One region of the Streptomyces sp. NPDC031445 genome, then DNA from elsewhere that is predicted to be linked to it. Evidence: riboswitches for the same ligand, from Rfam matches in the RefSeq annotation. Region 1 holds a riboswitch; the other holds the start of a gene.

Evidence for each region. Region 1 has a riboswitch for glycine ahead of gcvT (glycine cleavage system aminomethyltransferase GcvT). Riboswitches for the same ligand answer to the same signal wherever they lie in the genome.
Region 2: another riboswitch for glycine. It lies ahead of gcvP (aminomethyl-transferring glycine dehydrogenase); the one in region 1 lies ahead of gcvT (glycine cleavage system aminomethyltransferase GcvT).

Annotation. Positions count from the first base shown of each region.
Region 1 is NZ_JBVIJO010000013.1:287,368-294,754, reverse strand. It holds gene gcvH (glycine cleavage system protein GcvH) at 1-181, opposite strand, end outside; gene gcvT (glycine cleavage system aminomethyltransferase GcvT) at 319-1,437, opposite strand; glycine riboswitch at 1,480-1,592, opposite strand; glycine riboswitch at 1,593-1,688, opposite strand; gene ACZ5DC_RS30830 (AAA family ATPase) at 1,868-2,536, shown strand; gene ACZ5DC_RS30825 (enhanced serine sensitivity protein SseB) at 2,603-3,394, shown strand; gene ACZ5DC_RS30820 (enhanced serine sensitivity protein SseB C-terminal domain-containing protein) at 3,591-4,376, shown strand; gene ACZ5DC_RS30815 (ABC transporter permease) at 4,726-5,724, shown strand; gene ACZ5DC_RS30810 (ABC transporter substrate-binding protein) at 5,782-7,387, shown strand, end outside.
Region 2 is NZ_JBVIJO010000024.1:9,350-16,736, forward strand. It holds gene ACZ5DC_RS38320 (DNA polymerase IV) at 1-1,183, shown strand, start outside; gene ACZ5DC_RS38325 (PRC-barrel domain-containing protein) at 1,105-1,476, opposite strand; glycine riboswitch at 1,596-1,690, shown strand; gene gcvP (aminomethyl-transferring glycine dehydrogenase) at 1,865-4,750, shown strand; gene ACZ5DC_RS38335 (TOBE domain-containing protein) at 4,804-5,223, opposite strand; gene ACZ5DC_RS38340 (ABC transporter ATP-binding protein) at 5,252-6,439, opposite strand; gene modB (molybdate ABC transporter permease subunit) at 6,436-7,296, opposite strand; gene modA (molybdate ABC transporter substrate-binding protein) at 7,293-7,387, opposite strand, start outside.

The DNA.
Region 1 (7,387 bases):
CCAGCTCGCCGCAGGTCTCGCCCGCGGACACCGTGGAGCCGACCTCGGGGAGCTGCACGAAGACGACGTCACCGAGCGCGTTGGCCGCGTGCTCCGTGATGCCGACCGTCGCGACGCCGTCCTCGGCGGCCGACAGCCACTCGTGCTCCTTGCTGTAGCGCAGCTGCTGGGGGTTGCTCATGGCCTGAATTCTCCTGTACACGCGAGGGTGCTGATGACGGGGGACTGCGAAAACCGCTGGTGAGCGGGCGAATGTGCGCAGCGTCACGCCCCGGCCACGGGACCGGGGTCCCCGGCGGGCGCGACCGCGCCCAGTGTCTACTTCCGGCGCTTGTAGAACGGCAGCGCCACGACCTGGTACGGCTCGTGGGTGCCCCGGATGTCCACGCCGACGCCTTCGGCGCCCGGCGCCGCGTGCGCCGCGTCGACGTAGGCCATGGCGATCGGCTTGCCCAGGGTGGGGGAGGGGGCGCCGGAGGTGACCTCGCCGATCACCTCGCCGCCGGCGACGACGGCGTACCCGGCGCGCGGCACCCGGCGGCCCTCGGCGACCAGGCCGACCAGGACCCGCGGCGGGTTCTCCTGGGCCCGGGCGGCGGCCTCGGCGAGCGCCTCGCGCCCGACGAAGTCGCCCTCCTTCTCGAACTTGACCACGCGGCCGAGCCCGGCGTCGAACGGGGTGAGGGAGGTGGTCAGTTCGTGCCCGTACAGCGGCATGCCCGCCTCCAGGCGCAGCGTGTCCCGGCAGGACAGCCCGCACGGGACCAGGCCCGCGCCCTCGCCCGCCTTGGTCAGCGCCTGCCACAGCTCGACGGCGTGCTCCGGCGCGACGAACAGCTCGAAGCCGTCCTCGCCGGTGTAACCCGTGCGGGCGATCAGCGCCGGGACGCCGGCGACCGTGCCCGGCAGGCCGGCGTAGTACTTCAGGCCGTCGAGGTCGGCGTCGGTGAGGGACTTCAGGATGCCGGGGGACTCCGGGCCCTGCACGGCGATCAGCGCGTAGGCGTCCCGGTCGTCGCGGACCTCGGCGTCGAAGCCCTCGGCGCGCTCGGTCAGCGCGTCCAGCACCACCTGGGCGTTGGAGGCGTTGGCCACGACCATGTACTCGGTGTCGGCGAGCCGGTAGACGATCAGGTCGTCCAGGATGCCGCCGTCGGCCCGGCAGATCATCGTGTAGCGGGCGCGGCCGACGCCGACGGAGGCGATGTCGCCGACCAGGGCGTGGTTCAGGAACGCGGCGGCCTGCTCGCCGGTGACGGTGATCTCGCCCATGTGGGAGAGGTCGAAGAGACCGGCCCTGGTCCGCACGGCGAGGTGCTCGTCGCGCTCGGAGCCGTAGCGCAGGGGCATGTCCCAGCCCGCGAAGTCGGTCATCGTCGCACCGAGCGCGCGATGCACGGCATCGAGCGCGGTGTGGCGGAGTTCAGTGCTGCTCATCGGACGGTCGTCTCCCAAGGCGAGCGGACAGGCGAGGATCGTTCCTCCCCATCTGTCATCGGAACCTGAGAGGTTCGCCACGACCGCCACGGGGACGACCACGGCTTGCACCTTGGGTGGAGCCACTGACACAGCGGCCCGCTTTTCAGATGTGCCTCGCCCGCGCGGTAACGGGGCCTGAGAGATTCAAGGGAGGGACTTGCTCCTTCGGCGTCCCAGCCCGGGGCTGGGAACTCTCCCGCGCGGATTCAAGCGGCCGGTATGCAGTTGGCGGGCACATCATTGCACGCCGCTCCCCGCCCATCCAGAGCGTGCTCCTTGTGACCGGGCTGTGGCAGAACGCACACGAACCCTCTACCGTTGCCCATTACCTTCTCTTTACACAGAACGGGCATGGGGATGACCGAGCCCCCTGGGGAGGACGATCACGGTGAACAGGACATCGGCCTACGCCGCCGACGCCGGCATCGCGGTGCCGGGACAGCCCTCCGCCCCGGCCCGCGACCGCCGCGCGGACCGTCCCGCCCCGGTCGTCCGCGACCTGCGCGACCGCGCGGGCCGCAGCCCGCACGCCCTGCTCTTCGGCCCCGGTGACCTGGTGGTGATCACCGGCCTGCCCGGCAGCGGCAAGTCCACCCTGATGCACCGCGCGGTCACCGGCCACCGCGTCGACTCCCAGGACACCCGCGACCGCTGGGACGCCCGCGTCCCCCGCCGCGTCCCCTACGCGCTCTACCGCCCCCTGGTCCGCCTCGCCCACTACGCCGCCCTGCGCAGGGCGCTGCGCACCGGCGAGGGCGTCGTCGTGCACGACTGCGGCACCCAGCGCTGGGTGCGCGCCTGGCTGGCCCGCGAGGCCCGGCGCCGCGGCGCCACCCTGCACCTGCTCCTCCTCGACGTCAGCCCCGACACCGCCCGGGCGGGCCAGCGCGAGCGCGGCCGGGGCGTCTCCCGCTACGCCTTCCGCCGCCACCGCCGCACCACCGCCCGGCTGCTGCGCGCGGTGGAGAAGGGGGAGCTGCCCGCCGGCTGCGGCGCGGCGGTGCTGCTGGACCGGGACGCGGCGGACGTCCTCGGCCGGGTCGGCTTCGCGCGGTGAGGCACTGTCACGGCCACCCGCTAGCCTTCTTGCTCCCAGCAGTGGTTCCCAGCAGGCGGTAGGCACATGGACTTCCCGGCGGACGTTCCCGCGGACTTCCCGGCACAGGCGCACCCCCACCCGCACGGCGGTTGGCCCGGCAACGAGCTGGAGGAGGTGCTGTCGGCCTCCCTCGGCATCCCCTCGGCGGGCGGCCGGATCGTCGAGGTCCTCGGGCGCAGCTTCCTGTGGATACCGCTGCCCAACGGCGGGGGCCCGCACAGCGGCCCGCTGGACCTGCCGACGCTGGAGATCGACGGCCAGGTGTACGTCCCGGTGTTCAGCTCCGAGGAGCAGCTGCGCCAGGCGACCGGTTCCCACATGTCGTACACCATCGCCCCCGCCGTGGAGTTCGCGCGCGGCCTGCCGCCGCAGGCGGGCATCGCGGTGAACCCGGGCGGTGTGGTCGGCATCCCGCTGCCGCCCGACGCCGTGGCCGAGCTGTGCCGCGCCGGCCGCACCCCGCTCGACGGGCCCGGCGCCGGCGGCCGGGTCCGCCTGTTCGAACCCGACTGGCAGGACGACCCGGTCGACTTCCTCGCCGCGGCCTCCGCCGAGTTCGCGGGGACCGGCGTGGTCCTCACCGCCCGCCGCTGCCTGGCCGTCATCGAGACGGCCGACCCGGTGATGTTCGTGGGCGTGGAACTCTCCCAGTGGGAGGGCGACGTCCGGAACCTGCCCCTGGACGCCCTCGGCCGGGCCCTCGGCACGGTCCCGGTCGCGTGGCCGGTCAACCTGATCCTCATGGACGTGGCCGAGGACCCGGTCTCCGACTGGCTGAAGACGAACGTCCGGCCCTTCTACCAGTACGGCCACTGAACGCACCCAAAGGGCGCGGGGCCGCATCCGCTACGCGGCTCCGCCGCGGGGCGCGGCCGGCCACGGACGACCCGCACCCGCGTACGAACCCGAGGCCCCGAGCCTCCGGGCGCTTAAGCTGTCTCCAAACGCGGGGCACGGAGCAGAAGGGCCGGTACAACAGGTGAGCGCGAGCCACAGCGGCAGCGTCGAGCACATGCTGCGCCAGGTCACCCCGGGACGCTACGACGCCTACGAGGCCCTGCTCCGCGCCCTCGCCACCCCCTCCTCCGGCCAGATCTGGATGCTCCTGTGGCACGGCCAGGCCGGCTCCCCGGACGCCCAGTACGGGGACATGGAGGTGGACGGCTGCCACTACGCCCCCTGCGTCACCTCCGCCCAGGAGCTGTCGGCCAGCGGCTGGAACCGTTCGTACGAAGTGGTCGACGGCCTGGACGTGGCCCGCACCCTCTATCCCGACCACTACGGCCTCTGGCTCAATCCGCACTCCCCGGGCGGCGGTGTCGGCATCCCCTGGCTGGATCTGCGCCGCATCGCCACCGGCCTGGACCGCCAGCCCGCCGGTCCGCTCCGCCTGTCGGAACCCGGCATCGAGATCCCGCAGTTCTACGCCCTGCTCGCGCAGAACGCGCACCGCACCCCCGCGCTGCGCTCCCTGCGCCGCGCCTGGGTCCAGCCCGCGCTCGGGGCGCCGTATCTGGCCATCGGCCTGGACGTGTACGAGACCTCGCCGGCCGCGGTCGACTCGGTGCGCGCGATGATGCAGCAGTCCATCGGGGCGGTCCCGGAGGGGCTGCCGGTCTCGACGGTCGCGATGACGGACGGCTACGACCCGGTGGTGATGTGGATGCGGGCCAACGCGCGCCCGTTCTACGACCGCGAGGCACACGCCCCCGCGCCGCAGCCGCAGCTTCAGGCGCCGGTCCCGCCGCAGGCCCCGGCCGGCGGGTACGGCTACCCGCCCGTGCACGGCGGTTACTGACAACCGGACTGCGCGGCAGGCTTTCTGAGTCCGGGTCGCAGATTTCACACGGGCACCACACTTCTGCGCGCGTAGACATCGCCCGATCGCCCCGAACCGCGTAGATTCACCGTTCTGTCCCAACTGGCCCACGTCCGATGCCCGTTACCCACTGATCGGATAACGGAATCCCCTGGACTGCATCACGGTTGCGCATACTTTCGCCGTCAGCTCTGGCGGGTGATCGCGGAGACGCTGAAGACTCCCGACTCAGACATGAGGTTGAGACCTCATGCTCGATGGCAAGTCGACAAAGCCGCAATCCGCGGCAGTTCAGGCCGGTCACCACCGGCGAGAGGGGTCGCTCACCGTGACCGCACCGATCGAGACCACCGGGGCGGCAGCCGAGGCACAGCCGGAGGCTGTGCTGGAGGGTGCCGGTAAGGGGCAGATCGAGGGTCGTTCCCTGGGCCAGATCGCCTGGACCCGGTTCAAGAAGGACAAGGTCGCCGTCGCGGGCGGCGTCATCGTCGTCCTGCTGATCCTCGTCGCGATCCTCTCGCGCCCCATCCAGGCCGCGTTCGGGCTCGACCCCAACGCCTTCAACCAGGACCTGATCAGCCCGGACACCTCGCTGCCGAAGGGCAGCTTCGGCGGCATCAGCGCGGATCACCCGCTCGGCGTGGACCCGAAGTTCGGCCGGGACATCGCCACCCGCATCCTGGAGGGCTCCTGGGTGTCGCTGGTGGTCGCCTTCGGCGCCACGGTCCTGTCCAACGTGATCGGCGCCATCATGGGCGTGATCGCGGGCTACTACGGCGGACGGGTGGACTCGATCATCAGCCGGCTGATGGACACGTTCCTCGCCTTCCCCCTCCTGCTGTTCGCCATCTCCATCTCCGCCACCCTCCAGGGCGGCGCGTTCGGTCTGGACGGTCTGCCGCTCCACCTGAGCGTGCTGATCTTCGTCATCGGCTTCTTCAACTGGCCGTACCTGGGCCGGATCGTCCGGGGCCAGACCCTCGCCCTGCGCGAGCGCGAGTTCGTCGACGCCTCCCGGGGCATGGGCGCCAAGGCCCCGTACATCCTGTTCCGGGAGCTGATGCCCAACCTGGTCGGCCCGATCATCGTCTACTCGACGCTGCTCATCCCGACCAACATCCTGTTCGAGGCGTCCCTGAGCTTCCTCGGCGTCGGCATCCAGCCCCCGCAGGCGTCCTGGGGCGGCATGCTCCGGGAGGCGGTCAACTTCTACCAGGTCGACCCGATGTTCATGATCGTCCCTGGTCTCGCCATCTTCATCACCGTCCTGGCGTTCAACCTGCTGGGTGACGGTCTCCGCGACGCTCTCGACCCGCGCAGCCGCTGACGCCTGCCGCGGAGAGCCCGAAAATTTTTCCGATCAATGGAGGGGAAAGCGCCCATCATGCGAAGGTCAGCGCTGGCCGCGATCGCGGCCATCGGCTCCGCCAGCCTGCTTCTTGCAGGTTGCAGCAAGGCCGATGACAACAAGAACGAGAACGGCACCAAGTCGGCCGGGGCCAACGCCGCGACCAAGGGCGTCGTCAACGCGTCCGACAAGAAGGGCGGCACGCTCACCTACGAGCTGTCCGACGTCCCGGACTCGTTCGACCCGGGCAACACGTACTACGCGTACATGTACAACCTCAGCCGGCTGTGGGCCCGCCCGCTGATGACCTTCAAGCCGGGCGCCGGCCAGGAGGGCAACGCCCTCGTCCCGGACCTCGCCGCGAGCAAGGGCGTCCCGAGCGACGGCGGCAAGACCTGGACGTACAAGCTGCGTTCGGGCCTGAAGTACGAGGACGGCTCGCCGATCACCTCGAAGGACGTCAAGTACGCCGTCGAGCGCTCGAACTTCGCGCGTGACGTGCTCTCCCTCGGCCCGAACTACTTCCAGCAGTTCCTGGCCGGCGGCGACAAGTACAAGGGCCCGTACAAGGACAAGAGCGACAAGGGCCTGTCCTCCATCCAGACCCCGGACGACACCACGATCGTCTTCCACCTGAAGCAGGCCTTCCAGGAGTTCGACTACCTGGTCGCCGCCCCGCAGACGGCCCCGGTGCCCAAGGCGAAGGACACGGGCGTCGACTACGTCAAGCACATCGTCTCCTCGGGCTCGTACAAGTTCCAGAGCTACGCGGAGGGCCAGCAGGCCGTCCTCGTCCGCAACGAGAACTGGGACGCGAAGACGGACCCGCTGCGCAAGCAGCTGCCGGACAAGATCGTCGTCAAGCTGAAGGTCAACCCGGAGACGATCGACAAGGACGTCCTCGCGGGCAACGCGATCGACCTCGGCGGCACGGGCGTCCAGGCCGCGACGCAGGCCCAGGTCATCACCGACCCGTCGAAGAAGGCCAACACGGACAACACCTACGGTGGCCGCCTGGTCTACATGGCGATCAACACCCAGGTCGCGCCGTTCGACAAGGCCGAGTGCCGCAAGGCCGTCCAGTACGCCATCGACAAGGTCTCGGTGCAGACCGCCGAGGGCGGCCCGATCCGCGGTGAGATCGCCTCCACGGTCCTCCCGCCGGACATCCCGGGCTACGCCAAGTCCGACGTCTACGCCACCACGGACAGCAAGGGTGACGCGGCCAAGGCCAAGCAGCAGCTGAAGGCCTGCGGCAAGTCCTCGATCTCGACGAACATCTCGGCCCGTTCGGACCGTCCGCAGGAGATCGACGCCGCCACGGCGATCATCAACTCGCTGAAGAAGGTCGGCATCAACGCCACCCTCAAGCAGTACCCGTCCGGCAAGTACTTCACCGACTACGCCGGCGTGCCGAAGTTCACCAAGAAGCAGAACATCGGCCTGGAGATGATGCAGTGGGGCGCCGACTGGCCCTCCGGCTACGGCTTCCTGCAGCAGATCCTGAACGGCAAGGCGATCAGCCAGTCCGGTAACACCAACCTGTCGCAGTACGACAACAAGGACGTCAACGCCCAGCTGTCCAAGGCGATCGGCACTCAGGACACCAACGAGCGCAACAGCCTCTACACGCAGATCGACA
Region 2 (7,387 bases), on a different contig from region 1:
CCTGGACGAGGCGTTCGTGGACCTGGAGGCCGGGGGAACGGCCTGGGACGGGGAGTCGGCGCGACGGGCGGGGGAGAAGCTGCGCGCGGACATCCGGACGGTCACCGGGCTCACCGGGTCGGTGGGACTCGCCGCCTCCAAGATGCTCGCGAAGATCGCCTCCGAGCAGGCGAAGCCGGACGGCCTGCGGCTGATCGAGCCGGGCACGGAGCGGGCGCTGCTGGCACCGTTGCCGGTGCGCACCCTGCCGGGTGTCGGACCGGCGACCGGGGACCATCTGCGCCGGGCCGGGATCACCACGGTGGAGGAACTGGCGGAGGCCGGCGAGGACGAGCTGGTCCGGCTGCTCGGCAAGGCGCACGGTCAGGCGCTGTACGCCATGGCGCTGGCGCGGGACGAGCGGCCCGTGGTGGCCGAGCGGGAGGCGAAGTCGGTGTCCGTGGAGGACACGTACGACGTGGACATCCACGACCGGCTGCGGGTCGGCCTGGAGGTGCGGCGGCTGGCCGACCGGTGTGTGCGGCGGCTGCGCGAGGCCGGGCTGTCGGGGCGGACCATCGTGCTGAAGGTGCGGCGGTACGACTTCTCCACCCTGACCCGCTCCGAGACGCTGAGGGGGCCCACCGACGACCCCGTGGTCATCCGCGAGGCGGCGGCGCGGCTGCTGGACTCCGTGGACACCACGGGCGGGGTGCGGCTGCTCGGGGTGGGGGTGTCCGGGCTCGCCGACTACACGCAGGAGGACCTGTTCGCGCAGGCGAGCCCGGTGCCCGTGGCGGAGGAGCCGGAGAAGGGTGCGGTGGAGGCCGTCGTGGAGCGGGCGGAGCCCGTCGAGCGGGAGTGGCGGGCCGGGCAGGACGTGCGCCATACGGAGTACGGGCACGGATGGGTGCAGGGGAGCGGGCTGGGGCGGGTGACCGTGCGGTTCGAGACGCCCCAGTCCGCTCCGGGGCGGGTGCGGACGTTCTTCGCCGGCGATCCCGCGCTGGCGGGCGCCGAACCGTTGCCACTGGTCACGGAGCCCGGCCCGCCCGGTCGTCCGGGGCCGCCGAGCAGCGACCCGCGCGGCGGGGCTCCGGCCCGGACCCCGGAAGGAACCGCGGGTCAGGGCTCCTCCGACCCCGCCAGTTTGCCGAAGTCGCGGTCCGGGACCTTGGGGGGCGGGGCCACGTCGAGGCCGTAGTGGTGGTAGAGCTGCAGTTCCTGTTCGGGGGAGAGGTGGCGGCCCACGCCGAAGTCGGGGGCGTCCTTGATCAGGGCGCGGTCGAAGGGGACGTGCAGAGTGTCGTCGACCAGTTCGCTGGGTTCCAGGGGCACGAAGGCGTCGCGGGAGAACAGGCCGGTGCGTATGGCGGCCCACTCGGGCACGCCGGTCGCGTCGTCCAGGTACACCTCGTCGATGGTGCCGATCTTGGTGCCGTTGCGGTCGAACGCCTTGCGGCCGATCAGGTTGCGTGGATCGATGTCGGTCTGCACGGTCCCTCTCCCTCCACGTGGTCGCACCTCATCCGTAAGCACTACGAAAGAGCACATTCAAGGAGGCGGCCACTCGAAGACCCCGGCGTTGACCTCGCTGGTAGGCTGACAGCGGCTGCTGACCCCGTGCGGGAGAGTCCTCCGACCACCTCGGAGGCGCCGAAGGAGCAAATCCTCCCCGGAATCTCTCAGGCTCACGTACCGCACGGACGAGGTCACTCTGGAAAGCAGGGCGGATGTCGACGGCTTCCGCCCTCACCGACGGGGAAAGCCGGTGCCCGCGGGCGTCCGGTGAAGCTCTCAGGTCGAGATGACAGAGGGGGAGGCCGTCGGGGTGCCCGCGCCGTGGTGCCCCTCGCAGGTCGCGTCAGACCAGGAGGCCTCCGCAATGACCGCCCATCGCATTCCGCTCTCCGAACTCGAAGCGGGCACCCCGTTCGAGCAGCGCCACATCGGGCCCGACCAGGAGGCGCGGGCCAAGATGCTCGCGCAGGCCGGCTACGGCTCGCTCGACGAGCTGACCGCCGCGGCGGTGCCGGATGTGATCAAGAACGTCGATGCCCTGGACCTGCCGGGTGCGCGTACCGAGGCCGAGGTGCTCGCCGAGCTGCGCTCGCTCGCCGACCGCAACCAGGTCCTCGGCTCCATGATCGGCCTGGGCTACTACGGCACGTTCACGCCGCCCGTCGTCCTGCGCAACGTCATGGAGAACCCGGCCTGGTACACGGCGTACACGCCGTACCAGCCGGAGATCTCCCAGGGCCGCCTGGAGGCCCTGCTGAACTTCCAGACGATGGTCGCCGATCTGACGGGCCTGCCCACCTCCGGCGCCTCCCTGCTGGACGAGGGCACCGCCGCCGCCGAGGCCATGGCGCTGTCCAGGCGCATGGGCAAGAACAAGAAGGGGCTGTTCCTGGTCGACGCGGACGCGCTGCCGCAGACCATCGCGGTGATCGAGACCCGCGCCGAGCCGACCGGCGTCGAGGTCGTCGTGGCCGACCTCGGCGACGGCATCCCGGCGGACATCGCCGAGCGCGAGATCAACGGCGTGCTGATCCAGTACCCGGGCGCCTCGGGTGCCGTACGGGACATCAAGCCCCTCATCGACCAGGCGCACGAGCTGGGCGCCCTGGTCACGGTCGCCGCCGACCTGCTCGCGCTGACCCTGCTGACCTCGCCGGGCGAGCTCGGGGCGGACATCGCCGTCGGCACGACCCAGCGCTTCGGCGTGCCGATGGGCTTCGGCGGCCCGCACGCCGGCTACATGGCCGTGCACGAGAAGTTCGCCCGCAGCCTCCCCGGCCGGCTCGTCGGCGTCTCCGTCGACGTCGACGGCAACAGGGCGTACCGCCTGGCGCTGCAGACCCGTGAGCAGCACATCCGCCGCGAGAAGGCCACCAGCAACATCTGCACGGCCCAGGTGCTGCTCGCCGTGATGGCCGGCATGTACGCCGTCTACCACGGGCCGGAGGGCCTGCGGACCATCGCCCGGCGCACGCACCGGTACGCCACGATCCTCGCCGAGGGCCTGAAGGCCGGCGGCGTGGAGATCGTCCACGGCGCGTACTTCGACACGATCACCGCGCGCGTGCCCGGCAAGGCCGCCGCGGTCGTCGCCGCCGCCCGGGAGAACGGGGTCAACCTGCGGCTCGTCGACGCCGACCACGTCTCGGCGGCCTGTGACGAGACCACCAACCGGGCCCAGCTGGCCGCCGTCTTCGCCGCCTTCGGCGTGGAGGGCGACATCGAGGCCCTGGACGAGAGCGCCGAGGACACCCTGCCCGAGGCGCTGCTGCGCACGGACGCCTACCTCACCCACCCGGTCTTCCACCAGCACCGCTCCGAGACCGCGATGCTGCGCTACCTGCGCAAGCTGGCCGACCGCGACTACGCGCTCGACCGCGGCATGATCCCGCTGGGCTCCTGCACCATGAAGCTCAACGCGACCACCGAGATGGAGCCGGTCACCTGGCCCGAGTTCGGGCAGCTGCACCCCTTCGCGCCCGCCGAGCAGGCCCAGGGCTATCTCACGCTCATCCACGAGCTGGAGGACCGCCTCGCCGAGGTCACCGGCTACGACAAGGTCTCCCTCCAGCCGAACGCCGGTTCCCAGGGCGAACTGGCCGGTCTGCTCGCCGTACGCGGCTACCACCGCGCCAACGGCGACGAGCAGCGGACCGTGTGCCTCATCCCGTCCTCCGCGCACGGCACCAACGCGGCCAGCGCCGTGATGGCCGGCATGAAGGTCGTCGTCGTCAAGACCGCCGAGGACGGCGAGATCGACGTCGAGGACCTGCGCGCCAAGATCGAGCAGTACCGCGACGAGCTGGCGGTGCTGATGATCACCTACCCGTCCACGCACGGGGTGTTCGAGGAGCACGTCGCCGACATCTGCGCCCAGGTGCACGAGGCGGGCGGCCAGGTGTACGTCGACGGGGCCAACCTCAACGCCCTCGTCGGCCTCGCCAAGCCCGGCCACTTCGGCGGTGACGTCTCCCACCTGAACCTGCACAAGACGTTCTGCATCCCGCACGGCGGCGGCGGTCCGGGCGTCGGCCCGGTCGCGGTGCGCTCGCACCTGGCGCCGTACCTGCCGAACCACCCGCTCCAGCCGGAGGCCGGCCCCGAGACGGGCGTGGGCCCGATCTCGGCCGCGCCGTGGGGCAGCGCGGGCATCCTGCCGATCTCGTGGGCGTACGTCCGCCTGATGGGCGGCGAGGGCCTCAAGCGCGCCACGCAGGTCGCGGTGCTCTCCGCGAACTACGTCGCCAAGCGCCTGGAGCCGCACTACCCGGTGCTCTACACCGGTCCCGGCGGCCTCGTGGCGCACGAGTGCATCATCGACCTGCGCCCGCTGACCAAGGCGACCGGCGTGAGCGTGGACGACGTGGCCAAGCGCCTGATCGACTACGGCTTCCACGCGCCGACCATGTCCTTCCCGGTGGCCGGCACGCTGATGATCGAGCCGACCGAGTCCGAGGACCTCGCCGAGCTGGACCGTTTCTGCGACGCGATGATCGCCATCCGCGCGGAGATCGACAAGGTCGGCTCGGGCGCGTGGCCCGCCGAGGACAACCCGCTGCGCAACGCCCCGCACACCGCCGCCGCGCTCGGCGGTGAGTGGACGCACGCCTACAGCCGCGAGGAGGCCGTCTTCCCGGCCGGCGTCTCGGCCGCCGACAAGTACTGGCCGCCGGTGCGCCGCATCGACCAGGCCTACGGCGACCGCAACCTGGTGTGCTCCTGCCCGCCGCTGGACGCCTACGAGGACTGAGCGAACCGCTGACGAAGGCCCCGCCCGGGTTCCGGGCGGGGCCTTCGGGCTTCCTACGCCGTCGCCAGGGAGACCTCGGTCGCCTTGATCAGGGCGACGACGTCGGAGCCCACGAACAGGCCGAGGTCCCCGGCCGCGTCCTTCGTGATCGCGGCGGTCAGTTCGCCGCCCTCCACGGCGACCCGGACGGTGGCCATGGCCTCGCCCAGCGAGAGACGGATGACCGTGCCGCGCAGCTGGTTGCGGATCGACAGGCCCTCGACCCGGTTGGCGGCGAGGGAGACCTCCGTCGCCTTCACCAGGGCGGTCACCGGGGAGCCCGGGGCGAGGCCGAGCTGTTCGACGGCCTCCAGGGTGACGGCGGCGGTGAGGTCCTGGCCCCCGGAGAGCCGGACTTTGACGGTCGCCATGACTTCGCCCGCGCGCACCTCGGTGACGGTGCCGGGCAGCTGGTTGCGGATGCTCAGGGTCATGGGCACCCACCGTAGAGCGCCGGTGCGCTCAGGCCGGGTATGCGTGGGTCTGCGTCGCTTTGACCGTCGCCCAGACCGGTGCACCCGGGTGCAGGTCCAGCTCGGCGGCGGCGACCGTCGTCAGGTCCGCCGCGAGCGGGAGTTCGCCGGTGAGGTCGGCGCGGATCTGGTCGCCGTGCGTCTCCAGGCCGGCGACCTCGCAGCGCCACAGGTTGCGGGCGCTGGCGCCGGAGGGCCGGTCCCGGAACAGGGTCACGGCGGACGGCGGGAACGCCACGAAGACCGGGCCCGACAGCTCCTCGGTGGTCGTGATCGCGGGGCCGCCGTCGAGCCGTACGGTGTGCCCCGCGGCCTGTCCGCGGTAGAGGTTGAGGCCGACGAGCCGGGCGATGTAGTCCGTGCGGGGGCGGCGGGCGATGTCGGCGGGGGTGCCCTGCTGGACGACCCGGCCGTGCTCCACGACCACCAGCCGGTCCGCGAGCACCATGGCGTCCAGCGGATCATGGGTGACCAGCACCGAGACCGCCTCGAACTCGGCCAGATGGCGGCGCAGCTGTGCGCGGACCTCCAGGCGGGTACGGGCGTCCAGGGCCGCCAGCGGCTCGTCGAGGAGCAGCAGCCGGGGGCGGGTGGCCAGGGCGCGGGCGAGGGCCACGCGCTGGGCCTGGCCGCCGGAGAGGTCCCGGGGCCTGGCGCCCGCGTGGGCGGCCAGGCCCATCCGGTCCAGCCAGGCCGCCGCCTGCGCGCGGGCCTCCGCCTTGCGCACGCCCTGGCAGCGGGGGCCGAAGGCGACGTTGTCCAGGGCGGACAGGTGGGGGAAGAGCAGGTAGTCCTGGAAGACCACGCCGATCGGGCGGGACTCCGGGGGCGTGTGGGCCAGGGGGGTGCCGTCCAGGCGGAGGTGACCGTCGGTGAGGGGGGTGAGGCCGGCGAGGGTGCGCAGGGCGGTGGTCTTGCCGGCGCCGTTCGGGCCCAGCAGGGCGAGGACCTCACCGGGGGTGGCCCGCAGGGTGACGTCCAGGCGGAAGCCGCCGCGGTCGACCACGAGGTGGGCGTCCAGGCCGGAGGGCGGGTGCGGGTCTGTGGTGGGGTGCGGGGCGGGGTCGGCGCCGTCGGTTGCGGCGCGGGGCGGTGCGGGGTTCGTGGCGTCGGTGGCTGCGGCGGCGGCCCGGGACGGGCCGGTGGCGTCGGTGGGCTTGGGGTGGGGGGTCGTCATGACGTGGTCATCCAGCGGTCCCGGAGGCCGGCCAGTACCGCGATCGACACGGTCAGGAGGACCAGGCTGAGGGAGATGGCGGTCTCGGGGTCGCTCTGCAGGGCCAGGTAGACCGCGAGGGGCATGGTCTGGGTGCGGCCGGGGAAGTTGCCCGCGAACGTGATCGTCGCCCCGAACTCGCCGAGCGCGCGGGCCCAGGCCAGCACCGCGCCGGCCGCGATGCCCGGCGCGATCAGCGGCAGGGTCACCCGGCGGAACGCGGTGAAGCGGGAGGCGCCGAGCGTGGTGGCCGCCTCCTCGTAGCGGGGGTCGGCGGCGCGCAGCGTGCCCTCCACGCTGATCACCAGGAACGGCATCGCGACGAACGCCTCCGCGATCACGACCCCCGCGGTGGTGAACGGGAGGGTGACGCCGAACCACGTGTCGAGCCACCGGCCGATGACGCCGTTGCGGCCCAGGGCGAGCAGGAGGGCCACACCGCCGACCACCGGGGGCAGCACCAGCGGGAGGGTGACCAGGGCGCGTACGAGGCCCCGGCCGGGGAACTCCGTGCGGGCCAGCAGCCAGGCCAGCGGCACACCGAGGACGAGGCTGACGGCGGTCGCCGCGGTGGCGCTGACCAGGGACAGCTGGAGCGCCTGCCACACCTCGGCGCTGGTCAGCCGGTCCGGCAGGCCGCGCCACGGCGCGCGGACGAGCAGGGCGAGCAGCGGCAGCAGCAGGAACGCCAGGGCCAGCACGCCCGGCAGCAGCAGCGGCAGCGGCGCCCCGCGCCGGCCTCCCGTGCCGGCGCGGCGGCGCCGTGGCCGGCCCGTGCGGCCACGGGTCGCGGCACCGGGCTCGTCGAGCGAGGTCACGGCTTGAGGAACCCGGCCTCGGTCAGCACCTTCTGGCCCTCCGCGGAGCGTACGAGGGCGATGAACGCCTTGGCGGCCTCGGCGTTCGGCG